Regions from separate parts of the Amycolatopsis speibonae genome, predicted to be linked through region 2. Evidence: riboswitches for the same ligand, from Rfam matches in the RefSeq annotation. Region 2 holds a riboswitch; the other holds the start of a gene.

Region 1 (7,262 bases), on a different contig from region 2:
ACGCTCGCGTAGTACTTGAGCGCGCCCAGGTCGGCGTCGGTGACGGCGCCGAGGATCTCGACGGCCTTCGGGCCCTGGACGGCGATCAGCGCGACGTCCTCGGACCTGTTGTCGACGACGGCGTCGAATCCGGCGACCCGCTCGGCCAGCGCCGCGGCGACCACGGCGGCGTTGCCCGCGTTGGCCACGACCAGGAACTTCTCGTCGGCGAGACGGTAGACGACCAGGTCGTCCAGCACGCCGCCGGTCTCGTCGCAGATCATCGTGTAGCGCGCCCTGCCCGGCTTGACGCCGGACAGGTTGCCGACCAGCGCGAAGTCGAGGACGTCGGCTGCCTGCGGGCCGGTCACCTCGATCTCGGCCATATGGGACAGGTCGAACAGGCCCGCGGTCTCGCGGACCGCCTTGTGCTCCGCCAGTTCACTGCTGTAGCGGATCGGCATCGACCAGCCCGCGAAGTCGGTGAACAGCGCACCCAGTCCTTTGTGGACTCCGTGCAGGGACGTCTCTTTCGACATCAAGTGCCTCAGTTCTCGTAGGCGTTGAGCGGCGGGCAGGAGCAGACGAGGTTACGGTCCCCGCGCGCACCGTCGATGCGACGCACCGGGGGCCAGTACTTGGCCTTGCGGTTCACCCCGGCGGGGTACACCGCGAGTTCGCGGTCATACGGCAGGTCCCAGTCGCCGACCAGGGTTTCGGCGGTGTGCGGGGCGTTGCGCAGCGGGCTGTTGTCCGCGGCCCACTTGCCCTGCGCGACGGCGTCGATCTCCGCGCGGATGGCGATCATCGCCGCGATGAAGCGGTCGATCTCGCCGAGGTCCTCGGATTCGGTCGGCTCGACCATCAGCGTGCCCGCGACCGGGAACGACATGGTCGGGGCGTGGAAACCGTAGTCGATCAGGCGCTTCGCCACGTCGTCGACGCTGACACCGGTCTCCTTGGTGAGCCCGCGCAGGTCGAGGATGCACTCGTGCGCGACGAGGCCGTCCTGGCCGGTGTAGAGCACCGGGTAGTACTGGTTGAGGCGCTTGGCGACGTAGTTCGCGGCGAGCACGGCGACCTGGGTCGCGGCGGTGAGCCCGCCGGCGCCCATCATGCGGACGTACGCCCACGAGATCGGCAGGATCGACGCCGAGCCGTACGGGGCGGCGCTGATCGGGCCGACGCCGGTCGAGGGACCGGCCTTCTCCAGCAGCGGGTGGTTCGGCAGGTACGGCGCGAGGTGCGCGCGGACCGCGACCGGGCCGACGCCGGGGCCGCCGCCACCGTGCGGGATGCAGAAGGTCTTGTGCAGGTTCAGGTGCGAGACGTCGCCGCCGAACTCACCCGGCTTGGCGAGCCCCAGCAGGGCGTTGAGGTTCGCGCCGTCGACGTAGACCTGGCCGCCCGCGTCGTGGACGATCTTGGCCAGCTCGTCGATGCCGTGCTCGTACACGCCGTGCGTGGACGGGTACGTCACCATGATCGCGGAGAGCGTTTCGCGGTTCGCGTCGACCTTGGCGCGCAGGTCTTCGAGGTCGACGTTGCCTTCGGCGGTGCACTTGACCACGACGACGCGCATCCCGGCCATCACCGCGGAGGCGGCGTTCGTGCCGTGCGCGGACGACGGGATCAGGCAGACCTCGCGCTCGGCCTGGCCGTTCGCGTGGTGGTAAGCACGAATGGCCAGGAGTCCGGCGAGCTCGCCCTGGCTGCCCGCGTTCGGCTGCAGCGACACCTTGTCGTAGCCGGTGACCTCGGCCAGCCAGGTCGACAGCTGCTCGACCAGCACGTGGTATCCCTCGGCCTGGTCAGCGGGGGCGAACGGGTGGATACCCGCGAACTCGCGCCAGCTGATCGGCTCCATCTCGGTGGTGGCGTTGAGCTTCATCGTGCAGGAGCCGAGCGGGATCATGCCGCGGTCGAGCGCGTAGTCCAGGTCGGACAGGCTGCGGAGGTAGCGCAGCATCGCGGTCTCGGAGCGGTGGGAGTGGAAGACCTCGTGGGTGAGGTACTCGCTCTCGCGGTGCAGGCCGGTGGGCAGGGCCTGCGCGTCTTCGGCCTTGTTTTCGACGCCGAAAGCGTTGAGCACCTTGGCGATGATCGCGGGCGTGGTGACCTCGTCGACGGCGATGCGGACGTGGTCGGCGTCGACCGGGCCGAGGTTGATCCCGTTCTCGCGCGCGACGGCGACGACCGCTTCGGCCTGTCCGGGCATGCGGGCGAGGACGGTGTCGAAGAAGCCCTCGTGGACGACCTCGACGCCGCCCGCGCGCAGCGCGTCGGCCAGTCCGGCGGCGAGCTCGTGGACGCGGGCGGCGATGCGCTTGAGGCCGTCCGGACCGTGGTAGACCGCGTACATCGCGGCGAGCACGGCGGGCAGGACCTGCGCGGTGCAGATGTTGGAGGTCGCCTTCTCTCGGCGGATGTGCTGCTCGCGGGTCTGCAGGGCGAGGCGGTACGCGGGGTTGCCGTCGGCGTCGACCGAGACGCCGACGAGGCGGCCCGGCAGCGAACGCTCGAGCCCGGCGCGGACGGCCATGTACCCGGCGTGCGGGCCGCCGTAGCCGAGCGGGACACCGAAGCGCTGGGTGGAACCGGCGGCGATGTCGGCGCCGAACTCGCCCGGCGCGGTGACCAGCGTGAGGGCGAGCAGGTCGGCGGCGACGGTGTACAGCGCACCGGCGGCCTTCGCGGTCTCGGAGATGGCGGAGTAGAAGCCCGCGCCGCGCAGCACGCCGGAAGCGCCCGGGTACTGGACGACGACGCCGAAGAACTCCTCCGGCAGCCCGGTGAGCAGGTCGCGGACCTCGACCTCGACGCCCATGGCCTCGGCGCGGGTGCGGACTACGGCGATGGTCTGCGGCAGGCACTCGGCGTCGAGGACGACCTTGTTCGACTTCACCTTCGACGCGCGGCGCATCAGCATGACGGCCTCGGCGACCGCGGTGGACTCGTCGAGCAGGGAGGCGTTCGCGGTGGCGAGACCGGCCAGTTCGGAGACCATGGTCTGGAAGTTGAGGAGGGCTTCGAGACGGCCCTGCGAGATCTCCGGCTGATACGGCGTGTACGCCGTATACCAGGCCGGGTTCTCCAGCACGTTGCGGCGGATGACCGCCGGGGTGACCGTGTCGTGGAAGCCGAGGCCGATCATCTGCGTCATCGGCTTGTTGAGCGCGGCGAGCGCGCGGAGCTCCGCGATGGCGTCCTCTTCGGACGCGGCGGGCGGGAGTTCGAGGTCACGGGTGACCCGGATCGCGGACGGCACCGCGGCCTGCACCAGGGCATCGAGACTGCCGTAGCCGACCTCGGCGAGCATCTTGGCCTGCTCGGACTCCGAGGGGCCGATGTGCCGGTCGTCGAAGGACGTACTGGTCAAGGGAGCTCCTTGGGTCAGGCGCCGGATAGACCGGTGCGCCGGGAACTCCCCCTCTGTCATGGCACCTGAGAGTTTCACCACCGTTGAGGGTGGCTTTCACCTTGGGTGAGGCGCACTTGCGCGCCTGCTTTCCAGAGTGGCCTCGCGGAAGCGGTAGTGGATACCTGAGAGATTCCGGGGAGTTTGCTCCTTCGGTGCCCCACCACGTTCGTGAGGGCTCTCCCGCTCCAGCTCGACGGCCCGATCTGCAGTTGTGCGCACACCGTACCTGGCGTGTTCAGCGCACGTCTACTTCTGGCCGGGCACGTCACTTCTCCCGTTCGCCCGGACACCCGGCGTGCCCGGACGACCGGGTCCGGTTCAGGCGTTCTCCATCAGTGACGAAGCCTCGGCAGTCCGTGAAGGCCTCCTTCCCTACCTTGAGCGTAGGGAAGGAGGCCTTCACGGACCTCGCGAGCAGGCAAAACGCATTTAGAGGACGAAATGCGGCAGGTCAGAGGGGGGTGACGTAGGCGCCCGAGATGCCGCCGTCCACCAGGAACTGCGAAGCGGTGATGAACGAGGCGTCGTCGCTCGCCAGGAAGGCGACCGCGCCCGCGATCTCCTCCGGCTCCGCGAACCGCCCGACCGGCACGTGCACCAGCCGCCGCGCGGCCCGCTCGGGGTCCTTCGCGAACAGTTCCTTCAGCAGCGGCGTGTTCACCGGCCCCGGGCACAGCGCGTTGACCCGGATGTTCTCCCGCGCGAACTGCACGCCCAGTTCCCGGCTCATCGCCAGCACGCCGCCCTTGGACGCGGTGTAGGAGATCTGCGACGTCGCCGCGCCCATCACCGCGACGAACGAAGCCGTGTTGATGATCGAGCCCTTGCCTTGGCGCCGCATATGCGGCAGCACCGCCTTGCAGCACAGGTACACCGAGGTCAGGTTGACCTTCTGCACCTTCTCCCACGCGTCGATGCCGGTGGTGAGGATCGAGTCGTCCTCGGGCGGGGAGATGCCGGCGTTGTTGAACGCGACGTCGACCGAGCCGAACTGGTCCACAGTGGTCTGGAACAGGGCCTCGACCTGGTCGGCGTCGGTGACGTCGGCCTGCACGAACAGGCCGCCGACCTCGTCGGCCGCGGCTTCGCCCGCCTCGGCGGAGATGTCACCGATGACGACCTTCGCGCCCTCGCTCGCCAGCCGCCGCGCGGTGGCGAGGCCGATGCCGCTGCTCCCGCCGGTGATGACCGCGACGCGGCCTTCGAAACGCTGCACCATTTAATCCTCCGTGCTGATAAAGACGTTCTTGGTCTCGGTGAAGGCGTCGACAGCGTCCGGCCCGAGTTCACGGCCCAGCCCGGACTGCTTGAATCCGCCGAACGGCGTCCAGTACCGGACGGACGAATGCGAGTTGACCGAAAGGTTCCCGGCTTCGACGCCACGCGCGACGCGGAAGGCGCGGCCGACGTCGCGGGTCCAGATCGAGCCGGACAGGCCGTACTCGGTGTCGTTGGCCATGGTCACCGCGTCCGCCTCTTCGGCGAACGGGACCACCGCGACGACGGGGCCGAAGATCTCGTCCGACGCCAGCGGATGCCGCAGGTCCGGCGGGGTGACGACGGTCGGCGCGAACCAGTACCCGGGCCCCACGGGCGCGCTGCCCCGGAAGGCGACCGGCGCGGAGTCGTCCACATAGGACGAAACCTTCGCGTGGTGTCCCGCCGAGATCAGCGGCCCCATCTCGGTCACCTCCAGCCGCGGATCCCCGACGACGACGCCGTTCACCGCGGGTTCCAGCAGCTCCATGAACTTCTCGTACACGCTCGCCTGGACCAGGATCAGTGACCGCGCGCAGCAGTCCTGCCCGGCGTTGTCGAAGACGCCGTACGGCGCGGTGGCCGCGGCCTTCTCCAGATCGGCGTCGGCGAAGACGATGTTCGCGTTCTTGCCGCCGAGTTCCAGGGTCACCCGCTTCACCTGCGCGGCGCAGCCCGCCATGATCTGCTTGCCGACCTCGGTGGAGCCGGTGAACACCACCTTCCGCACCGCCGGGTGCTCCACGAACCGTTGCCCCACCACAGATCCCTTGCCTGGGAGCACCTGGAAGACGTCCGAAGGGATCCCGGCCTCGCGGGCGAGTTCGCCGAGGCGGATCGCGGTCAACGGGGTGAGTTCGGCGGGTTTGAGCACGACGGTGTTCCCGGCGGCGAGCGCGGGCGCGAACCCCCAGCCCGCGATGGGCATCGGGAAGTTCCACGGCACGATCACCCCGACCACGCCGAGCGGCTCGTGGAACGTCATGTTCACCCCGCCGGGGACCGGGATCTGCTTACCGCTCAACCGTTCGGGTGACGCCGAGTAGTACGTCAGCACATCGCGGACGTTGCCCGCCTCCCAGCGCGCGTTGCCGATCGTGTGGCCCGCGTTGACGACCTCAAGCTGGGCGAGGTTCTCGATGTCGGCGTCGACGGCGTCGGCGAACCGGCGCAGCAGCCGCGCCCGGTCGCCGGGGGCCACCGCACGCCAGGCCGGGAACGCCGCGTGCGCGCGGGCGATCGCCGCGTCGGTCTCCTCGGCCGAGGTCAGCTCGACCGACCTCACCACCTCTTCGGTAGCGGGGTTGATCACCTCGAACGTGGTCATTCTCGCTCCTTCGCAGCTGTTACGAGTGCCTCGAAAAGCCTTGTGTCGTCAGGGTTCTGTTCGGGATGCCATTGGACGCCGAGTACGAACTCCTCGCCGGGCAGTTCGGCCGCCTCGATGGTCCCGTCGGCGGCCCAGCCTGTCGCGACCAGCCCGTCGCCGAGCCTGTCGATGGCCTGGTGGTGGTAACACGGCACCTTGGTCTCGGTGCCGAGGATCGACGCGACCCGGCTGCCCTCGGCAAGGGTCACCGTAGTGGTGCCGAAGGTCGCGGGCGCGGGCTGGTGATCCTTGCTGTCCACAGTGTCCGGCAGGTGCTGGGCGAGCGTCCCGCCGAGCGCGACACTCAGCACCTGCAGCCCGCGGCATACGCCCAGCACCGGCTTGCCACTGTCCAAAGCAGACCGCAGCAGCCCGAACTCGAACGCGTCCCGGTTCGGCCGGACGTACGTCGTCGGGTGCTGCTCCTGGCCGTAGCGCGCCGGGTCGACGTCGGCGCCGCCGACCAGCACGAGACCGTCCACAGCGGACATCAGCCGATCGTGCGCCCCGCTCACCGGCGGCAGCAGGACCGGTACGCCGCCCGCCGCGACGATCCCGTCGACGTAGACCCGGTGCAGCAGCGCGGCTTCGGTCTCCCAAACCAGGAACTTCGCGGGCTCCAGATAGGACGTCAGCCCGATGATCGGTTCAGAGGCGCTCGAAGCCACGGATCCTCTCCCAGTCGGTGACGGCGGCGTCGTACGCGGCGAGTTCGACCTTCGCCGCGTTCAGGTAGTGGTCGACGACCTCGTCCCCGAACGCTGTCCTGGCGAGTTCGCTCCGGTCCAGCAGGGCCGCCGACTCCCGCAAGGTCGTCGGCACGGTCGGCTTGTCGGAACCATAGGCGTTGCCGTGGAACTCCGCCTCCAGCTCCAGCTCGTTCTCGATGCCGTACAGCCCGGCCGCGATCAGCGCGGACACCGCGAGGTACGGGTTCACGTCGCCGCCGGGGACCCGGTTCTCGGTGCGGAGCGAGTCTCCGTGCCCGACGACGCGGAGCGCGCACGTGCGGTTGTCGGTGCCCCACGCGACGGCTGTCGGCGCGAAGCTGCCGGGGACGAAACGCTTGTAGGAGTTGATGTTCGGCGCGAAGAAATACGTCAGCTCGCGCAGCCCGGCGAGCTGACCGGCGAGGAAGTGCTCCATCAGCGGCGAGAACCCGCCGGGGCCGTCGCCCGCCAGGACGGCTTCACCCGCGGTGGAGCGCAGGCTGATGTGGATGTGGCAGGAGTTGCC
Region 2 (7,262 bases):
GTGCTCCGCCACCGCGGGTTCGCCCCGCCGGAGGTCACCTACATCGGCAAGGGCGCCACCTTCGTGCTGATGTACGCCTTCCCGTTCCTGCTGGTCACCCAGGGCGGCTCCGACATCGCGGCCATCGCCCGGCCGATCGGGTACGCGTTCACGGCGTGGGGCGCCGTCCTGTACGTCTATTCGGGCGTGCTGTACGTCGTCCAGACGACCCGGGCGCTGCGAACGGCCGATCCGGCGGGCTCACGGGAGGCGCCGGGCGCGTGACCGGGCGGGATGCGAAACTGCGCGCGTCGGTTTCGAGCGAGAGCATCGGAAAGGGGAGCGGCGTTGTCCACTCCAGAAGAACTGCGCTACACCGAGGAACACGAGTGGGTCTCCGTCCGTGACGGAGGGCTCGTGCGCGTGGGCATCACGGAGTACGCCCAGGACCAGCTCGGTGACGTGGTGTTCGTCGAACTGCCCGAGGTCGGCAAGCAGGTCGGCTCGGGCGACGCGTTCGGCGAGGTCGAGTCGACCAAGAGCGTTTCGGAGCTGTTCGCCCCGCTCGACGGCGAGGTGGTCGCGGTCAACGACGCGGTGACCGACTCACCCGAGCTGATCAACAGCGACCCCTACGGCGAGGGCTGGCTGATCGAACTCCGTCTCGACGACGCGAGCTCGGTCGAATCCCTGCTCGAGGCGGAGGCGTACCAGGCGCTGATCAAGGAATAGCCGCAGGCCGCGGCCCTCCGGGAAGAGTAGGGGGAGCCGCGGGCCGGAGTTTCGATCAGGCACGGTACGTTTGACCTCCACACGTTCTTGAGTAGTGGCAACACACATGCGTTAGGAGAGCTCAGGTGAGCACGAACGACGGGCCCGGCGTTCCCCCGGAGCAGTCTCCGGAGCGGACTTCTGTCTTCCGGGCCGACTTCCTGGCCGACGTCGAAGGCACTGAGGCTCCTCCGGCTGCCGAGGCCCCCGTCCAGGGTGTGGACGCGCTTCCCGCGGGTTCCGCGCTGCTGGTCGTCAAGCGCGGCCCGAACGCGGGTTCGCGCTTCCTGCTGGACCGCGACACCACCAGTGCGGGACGGCACCCGGACAGCGACATCTTCCTCGACGACGTCACGGTTTCCCGGCGGCACGCCGAGTTCCGCCGTGAGGGTGGCGAGTTCGTCGTCATCGACGTCGGCAGCCTCAACGGCACCTACGTCAACCGCGAGCCGGTCGACCAGGCCGTCCTCGCCGGTGGCGACGAGGTGCAGATCGGCAAGTTCCGCCTGGTCTTCCTGACCGGCCCGGGTTCCGGGGGCCAGGGGGCACGGTGACGGCGGCCGGGCGGCCTGATCGGGATGCGTCGCAGCGCGATGGGTTGAGCATCGGGGCCGTGCTGGCACAGCTGCGCGGCGACTTTCCCGATGTCACCATCTCCAAGATCCGGTTCCTCGAGGCGGAGGGTCTGGTCCAACCGGGCCGGACCCCGTCCGGGTACCGGCAGTTCGCTCCGGCGGACGTGGAGCGGTTGCGGTTCGTCCTGTCCGCCCAGCGGGATCACTACCTCCCGTTGAAGGTCATCAAGGAACAGCTGGACGCGGCGGATCAGGGCGCCGCGCCTTCGGCGGAACTGCCCAAGCCGCCGCGGAAACTCGTTTCGCTCGAAGCCCCCGGGGAAAACGGCGGACTGCCGTCCCCCGGGGACTTCGAGACCGATCGCGAGATCAGGCTGACCGAGGAAGATCTGCTCCGCCAGGCAGGCATCGACGCCGCTACCCTGGCTGAGCTGCGGCAATACGGTCTCGTCCGCCCAGGAGCGGCGGGTTTCTTCGATCCCGACGCGGTCCTCGTGGCGAAGACCGTGAAAGCGATGACCGAATTCGGTATAGAGCCGAGACATCTGCGTGCCTTCCGGGCCGCGGCCGATCGCGAGGTCGGCCTGCTGGAGCAGATCGTGACCCCGGTGTATCGGCATCGTGACGAGGATGCCCAGGCGAGGGGCGACGAGGTCGTCCGAGAGCTCGCCGCACTGACCGTGGCGTTACATACGCTCTTGGTGAAGGCCGGAATACGGGCTGTCACGGGCGGTTGAGTGGTTCCGGGGACCGGAAACCGCCGTGAGGCCACTTGTCAATGACTGAATGTTCGGCATCCAATGCCGTACCGTGGAGTTGGGTTTGCCGCGGGCGAACCGGGAATGTCGGAGACAGCGAGCACAGCGCTCGGAAGACGGGTAGCGTCGGGACTGCCGTCGCTTGGTCGTCGAGACAAGCGTTGCGGCCCGTGCGCACGAGAGGGAGGCGAAGCCCGATGAGCGAGATGCGCGTCGTCGGCGTGCGGGTGGAGCTACCCGCGAATCAGCCGATCTTGTTGCTGCGGGAAACCGAAGGCGAGCGTTATCTGCCGATCTGGATCGGCTCGGTCGAGGCCACGGCCATCGCCTTGGAGCAGCAGGGAGTCCGCCCGGCCCGTCCGCTCACCCATGACCTGCTCAAGGAGGTCATCGGGGCGCTGGGCCGCGAGCTGGAACAGGTCGTCATCACCGATCTGAAGGAAGGAACGTTCTTCGCGGAACTGGTCTTCGACGGGGACATCCGGGTTTCGGCGCGACCGAGCGATTCGGTGGCACTGGCGCTGCGGGTGGGGGTGCCGATCCACGCCGTCGACGCGGTGCTGGAGGAAGCGGGCCTCATCATCCCCGACGAGCAGGAGGACGAGGTCGAGAAGTTCCGCGAGTTCCTCGACTCCGTCTCGCCCGAGGACTTCCGCGGCGCGGACACCTGATCACATCCTGAAATCTTGAACGAAGGGGCGGCGCCGGTGGCGCCGCCCCTTCTTCTTGCGTGTGGTGATTCTTCGGCCAGGTGCGCGCCGAGGGTGTCTTGGGTGCCGGGCTCTGGCTGGGGTTGCTCGCCGGTCCGGTCCGTGAAGGGCCCCTTGCCTACCTTGAGGGTAGTGAAGGAGGCCTTCGCTACCCTCCAGATCGCCACGCTGGCCCCAGCAGTCACAGCGGCTGCGCGTGAAGGACCCCTTCCCCAAGTACGTGAAGGGGGCCTTCACGTACTTCAAACGAGCCAAGGGCTCGGAACCGAGTTGGTCCAGATGGTCGTGAGTGTCTCAGGTCGTCAGAACGACCCAAAACGCTCACGACTGCCCCCCGGCGGCCCCGGGACCTCAGGCCGCGGTCGCCTTGACGAACAGGTCCGCCAGTTCCCGCCCGTACCGCTCCAGGTCCGACTTCGGGTCCGCCGCGAACTTCGCGGCGACACCGTCGACGGCCTGCGCGATCGACAGCGCCATCACGTCCGCTGCGAAGTCGCCGAAAGAGCCGTCCTGTTGCCCCTGCCGCAGCTGGCGTTCGAGCCGCCCGGTCCGGAACTCCTCGACCATCGGCGCCGACATGAACCAGCCCTCGGCGTCCGAGCCGCTCGACCCCAGCTCGACCATGACCCGCACCAGTTCCGGGTACGAGCCGAGGAACGCGATCTCCGATTCGATGTAGCCGCGCAAGAGCCCGGCCCGGTCGGTCGTGCCCTGGATCCGCTCCTCGAGGAACTTGTCCTTCATCCCGGTCGCGGTGGTGACCACGGCCTGCATCAGGCCGGCCTTGTTGGTGAAGTGGTACGAGATGATCCGGGTGCTGGACAGCCCGGCCCGTTCCTTGATCTTCGCGAACGACGTCTTGTGGTAGCCGAGCTCGGAGATCGTCGCGATAGTGGCGCCGATGATCTGGGCCCGCCGCGCGGCTTCGGTGACCGACAGCCCCAGCTCCGCCTGGACCTCTTGCATGGCACTTTGGGTGGAGGGGTTTACTTGCATGAGTAAAAAATAACACGGCTGAGTAAAAGTGGCAAGAGCGCGGCCGAACGGGGGACTGGCGCTGGCAAGCCTCAAGAAGAGCTTGAGGTCGACCGCGCGTCGCGTTGACCGCTTTGCCGGACGCGCTTACCGTCAATGGAGGTAAATCGCCAAGGTGTGATTCGGATGTCTGGGGCATTCGTCTTGACGGTTGACTCCGGTGCGGACTCACGTGGGTCCGCGCGGCTTTGTTCGCCGGCCGCCAGGTCGGGCGAGGGGAGGCATGGCGTGGTCGAGGCTGGTAGCCCTCAAGAGCCGCTCGTTCCGGTCGCTGACGGCGAGCAGGGCGAGCTGTTCCCAGACTCTTCCCTCCCGGACGAACTCGTCGGCTACCGCGGTCCCGCCGCCTGTCAGATCGCCGGGATCACCTACCGGCAGCTCGACTACTGGGCCCGGACGAAGCTGGTCGCGCCGAGCATCCGCACGGCGCACGGTTCCGGTTCGCAGCGGCTCTACTCGTTCAAGGACATCCTCGTCCTGAAGGTCGTCAAGCGCCTGCTGGACACCGGCGTCTCCCTGCAGAACATCCGCGTCGCCGTCGATCACCTCCGGCTGCGTGGCGTCCGCGACCTCGCCAGGGTCACCCTGTTCTCCGACGGCACCACCGTCTACGAGTGCACCTCGCCCGAAGAGATCGTCGATTTACTCCAGGGCGGACAGGGCGTTTTCGGCATCGCGGTCAGCGGGGCGATGCAGGAGATCAGCGGCACCATCCACGAGTTCCAGGCCGAGCGGGCCGACGGCGGCGTGATCGAAACCGTCACGCCGGACGAGCTCACGCAGCGCCGTAACGCACGTCGCACCGGCTGATCATGAGGCCGCGTGAGCGGCAGGGTAGGCTCACTTCCGCGGTCGACGAATCCGCGCGGGAGAGACCGAGCCGATAACAGCTCGGCGCCGAAGGAGCAAGTCCTCCCCGGAACCTCTCAGGCACCCTGGACCGCGCGGACTAGACGCCTCTGGAAAGTGAGTCGCCAGGTCACCACCTGGCGGCCCCGCCGACGGTGCAAGCCCGACTCAACCCACGGGCGAAACTCTCAGGCGCCCCATGGGGGTACGGACAGAGTGGGGAGGGCCAGGACAAGCCGTCCCGGCCGCACCCCCGCGTCTTGGGAGGTCCCCGATGGAGCCCGTGTCACTGGCCGCCCTCGAAACCGGAACCCCCTTCGCGGACCGGCATATCGGTCCCGGTGCCGAAGAGCTCGCGCGCATCCTCGACGTCGTCGGCGTCGCCTCTCTCGACGAGCTCGCCGAGCGGGCCGTCCCCGCGTCGCTGCGGGAGTCGGCGACACCGCCGGAGCTGCCGCCGCCCGCCACCGAGACGGGCGCGCTCGCCGAACTCCGCGCCCTGGCCGCGCGCAACCGGCCGATGGTCCAGATGATCGGCCTCGGTTACCACGACACCGTGACCCCGCCGGTGATCCGCCGCAACGTGCTGGAGAGCCCGGCCTGGTACACCGCGTACACGCCGTATCAGCCGGAGATCTCGCAAGGCCGCCTCGAAGCGCTGCTCAACTTCCAGACCATGGTCGCCGACCTGACCGGCCTGCCGATCGCCAACGCGTCGATGCTGGACGAGGCGACCGCCGCGGCGGAGGCGATGACGTTGGTCCGCCGCGCGGGCAAGGCGAAATCGAACCGGTTCGTGGTCGACGAGGACACCCTGCCCCAGACGATCGAGGTCCTGCGCACCCGCGCCGAGCCGCTCGGGATCGAGCTGGTGACCGCGGACCTTTCCCAGGGCATCACCGGACTCGGCCTCGGCGGCGACTTCTTCGGGGTACTGCTGTCGTATCCGGGCGCTTCGGGTGCCGTCCGCGAGTGGGACCACACCATCGCCGAGGCCAAGGCACTGGGCGCGGCCGTGGTGATGGCGGCGGACCCGCTGGCCCTGACCCTGCTGCGGTCGCCGGGCGAGCTCGGCGCCGACGTCGCGGTCGGGTCGACGCAGCGGTTCGGGGTCCCGATGGGCTTCGGTGGACCGCACGCGGCATATCTCGCCGTCCGACAGGGCCTCGAACGGCAGCTGCCGGGGCGACTGGTGGGGGTGTCGAAGGACGCCGACGGCGCGCCCGCGTACCGGCTCGCGCTCCAGACCCGCGAGCAGCACATCCGCCGCGAGAAGGCGACGAGCAACATCTGCACCGCCCAGGTGCTCTTGGCGGTGATCGCGTCGATGTACGCGGTGTACCACGGTCCCGAAGGCCTGCGCGCGATCGCGAACCGCGCGCACCGGATGGCGACCGTGCTCGCGGCTGGGCTCGCCGAAAGCGGTGTCGACGTCGTGCACTGCGAGTTCTTCGACACCGTCATGGTTTCCGTCCCCGGCCGGGCGGCAGGGGTCGTCGGCACGGCACGGGAACTCGGGGTCAACCTCCGGCTCGTGGACGCGGATCACGTCGCCGTCGCCTGTGACGAGACGACGACCCGCGAGCATCTTTCCCTGGTGTGGAAGGCGTTCGGGGTCGCGGTGTCCGATGTGGACTCCCTCGACGCGGACACCGCCGACGGTTTCCCGCCGGATCTGCGCCGCACGAGCGACTACCTGACCCATCCCGTCTTCCACGCGCACCGTTCGGAGACGGCGCTGCTGCGGTACCTGAGGGCGTTGTCCGACAAGGACGTCGCGCTCGACAGGAGCATGATCCCGTTGGGCTCGTGCACGATGAAACTCAACGCCACGGCCGAAATGGAGCCGATCACCTGGCCCGAGTTCGCCGGTCTGCATCCGTTCGCGCCCGCCGAAGACGCGGCCGGACTGCTCACCGTCGTGAAGGATCTGGAGCGGTGGCTCGCCGGCATCACCGGCTACGACGCGGTTTCCCTGCAACCGAACGCCGGAAGCCAGGGCGAGTTCGCGGGACTGCTGGCGATCCGGGCCTACCATCGCGAACGCGGGAACGCGGCGCGTGACGTCTGCCTGATCCCGTCGAGCGCGCACGGGACGAACGCGGCCAGCGCGGTGATGGCGGGCATGCGGGTGGTCGTCGTGAAATGCGACGACGAGGGCAACATCGACCTCGGGCACCTCAAGTCCACCGTGGACGAGCACGCGGCCGATCTGGCCGCGATCATGATCACCTATCCCTCGACGCACGGCGTCTACGAGGACACCGTCCGCGAGGTCTGCGCGCTGGTGCACGACGCTGGCGGCCAGGTGTACGTCGACGGGGCCAATCTGAACGCCCTGATCGGCGTGGCGCAGTACGGCAGGTTCGGCGCCGACGTCTCCCATCTCAACCTGCACAAGACCTTCTGCATCCCGCACGGCGGCGGTGGACCCGGCATCGGGCCGATCGGCGTCCGCGCGCATCTGGCGCCGTACCTGCCGAACCACCCGCTGCAGCCGGACGCCGGCCCGGCCACCGGCGTGGGCCCGATCAGCGCCGCGCCGTGGGGGAGCGCGTCGATCCTGCCGATCTCCTGGGCCTACG

What was found. Region 2 has a riboswitch for glycine ahead of gcvP (aminomethyl-transferring glycine dehydrogenase). Riboswitches for the same ligand answer to the same signal wherever they lie in the genome.
Region 1: it holds a riboswitch for glycine, as region 2 does, so the genes downstream of both, gcvP (aminomethyl-transferring glycine dehydrogenase) here and gcvP (aminomethyl-transferring glycine dehydrogenase) in region 2, are expected to answer to the same signal.

The regions. Positions count from the first base shown of each region.
Region 1 is NZ_JBHRWK010000058.1:27,709-34,970, reverse strand. It holds gene gcvT (glycine cleavage system aminomethyltransferase GcvT) at 1-518, opposite strand, end outside; gene gcvP (aminomethyl-transferring glycine dehydrogenase) at 527-3,358, opposite strand; glycine riboswitch at 3,402-3,503, opposite strand; gene ACFOSH_RS30945 (3-oxoacyl-ACP reductase) at 3,852-4,619, opposite strand; gene ACFOSH_RS30940 (aldehyde dehydrogenase family protein) at 4,620-5,984, opposite strand; gene ACFOSH_RS30935 (gamma-glutamyl-gamma-aminobutyrate hydrolase family protein) at 5,981-6,694, opposite strand; gene ACFOSH_RS30930 (glutamine synthetase family protein) at 6,675-7,262, opposite strand, start outside.
Region 2 is NZ_JBHRWK010000005.1:13,510-20,771, reverse strand. It holds gene ACFOSH_RS02140 (CDP-alcohol phosphatidyltransferase family protein) at 1-264, shown strand, start outside; gene gcvH (glycine cleavage system protein GcvH) at 328-711, shown strand; gene garA (glycogen accumulation regulator GarA) at 837-1,304, shown strand; gene ftsR (transcriptional regulator FtsR) at 1,301-2,062, shown strand; gene ACFOSH_RS02120 (bifunctional nuclease family protein) at 2,281-2,754, shown strand; gene ACFOSH_RS02115 (TetR/AcrR family transcriptional regulator) at 3,145-3,759, opposite strand; gene ACFOSH_RS02110 (MerR family transcriptional regulator) at 4,057-4,638, shown strand; glycine riboswitch at 4,685-4,781, shown strand; gene gcvP (aminomethyl-transferring glycine dehydrogenase) at 4,952-7,262, shown strand, end outside.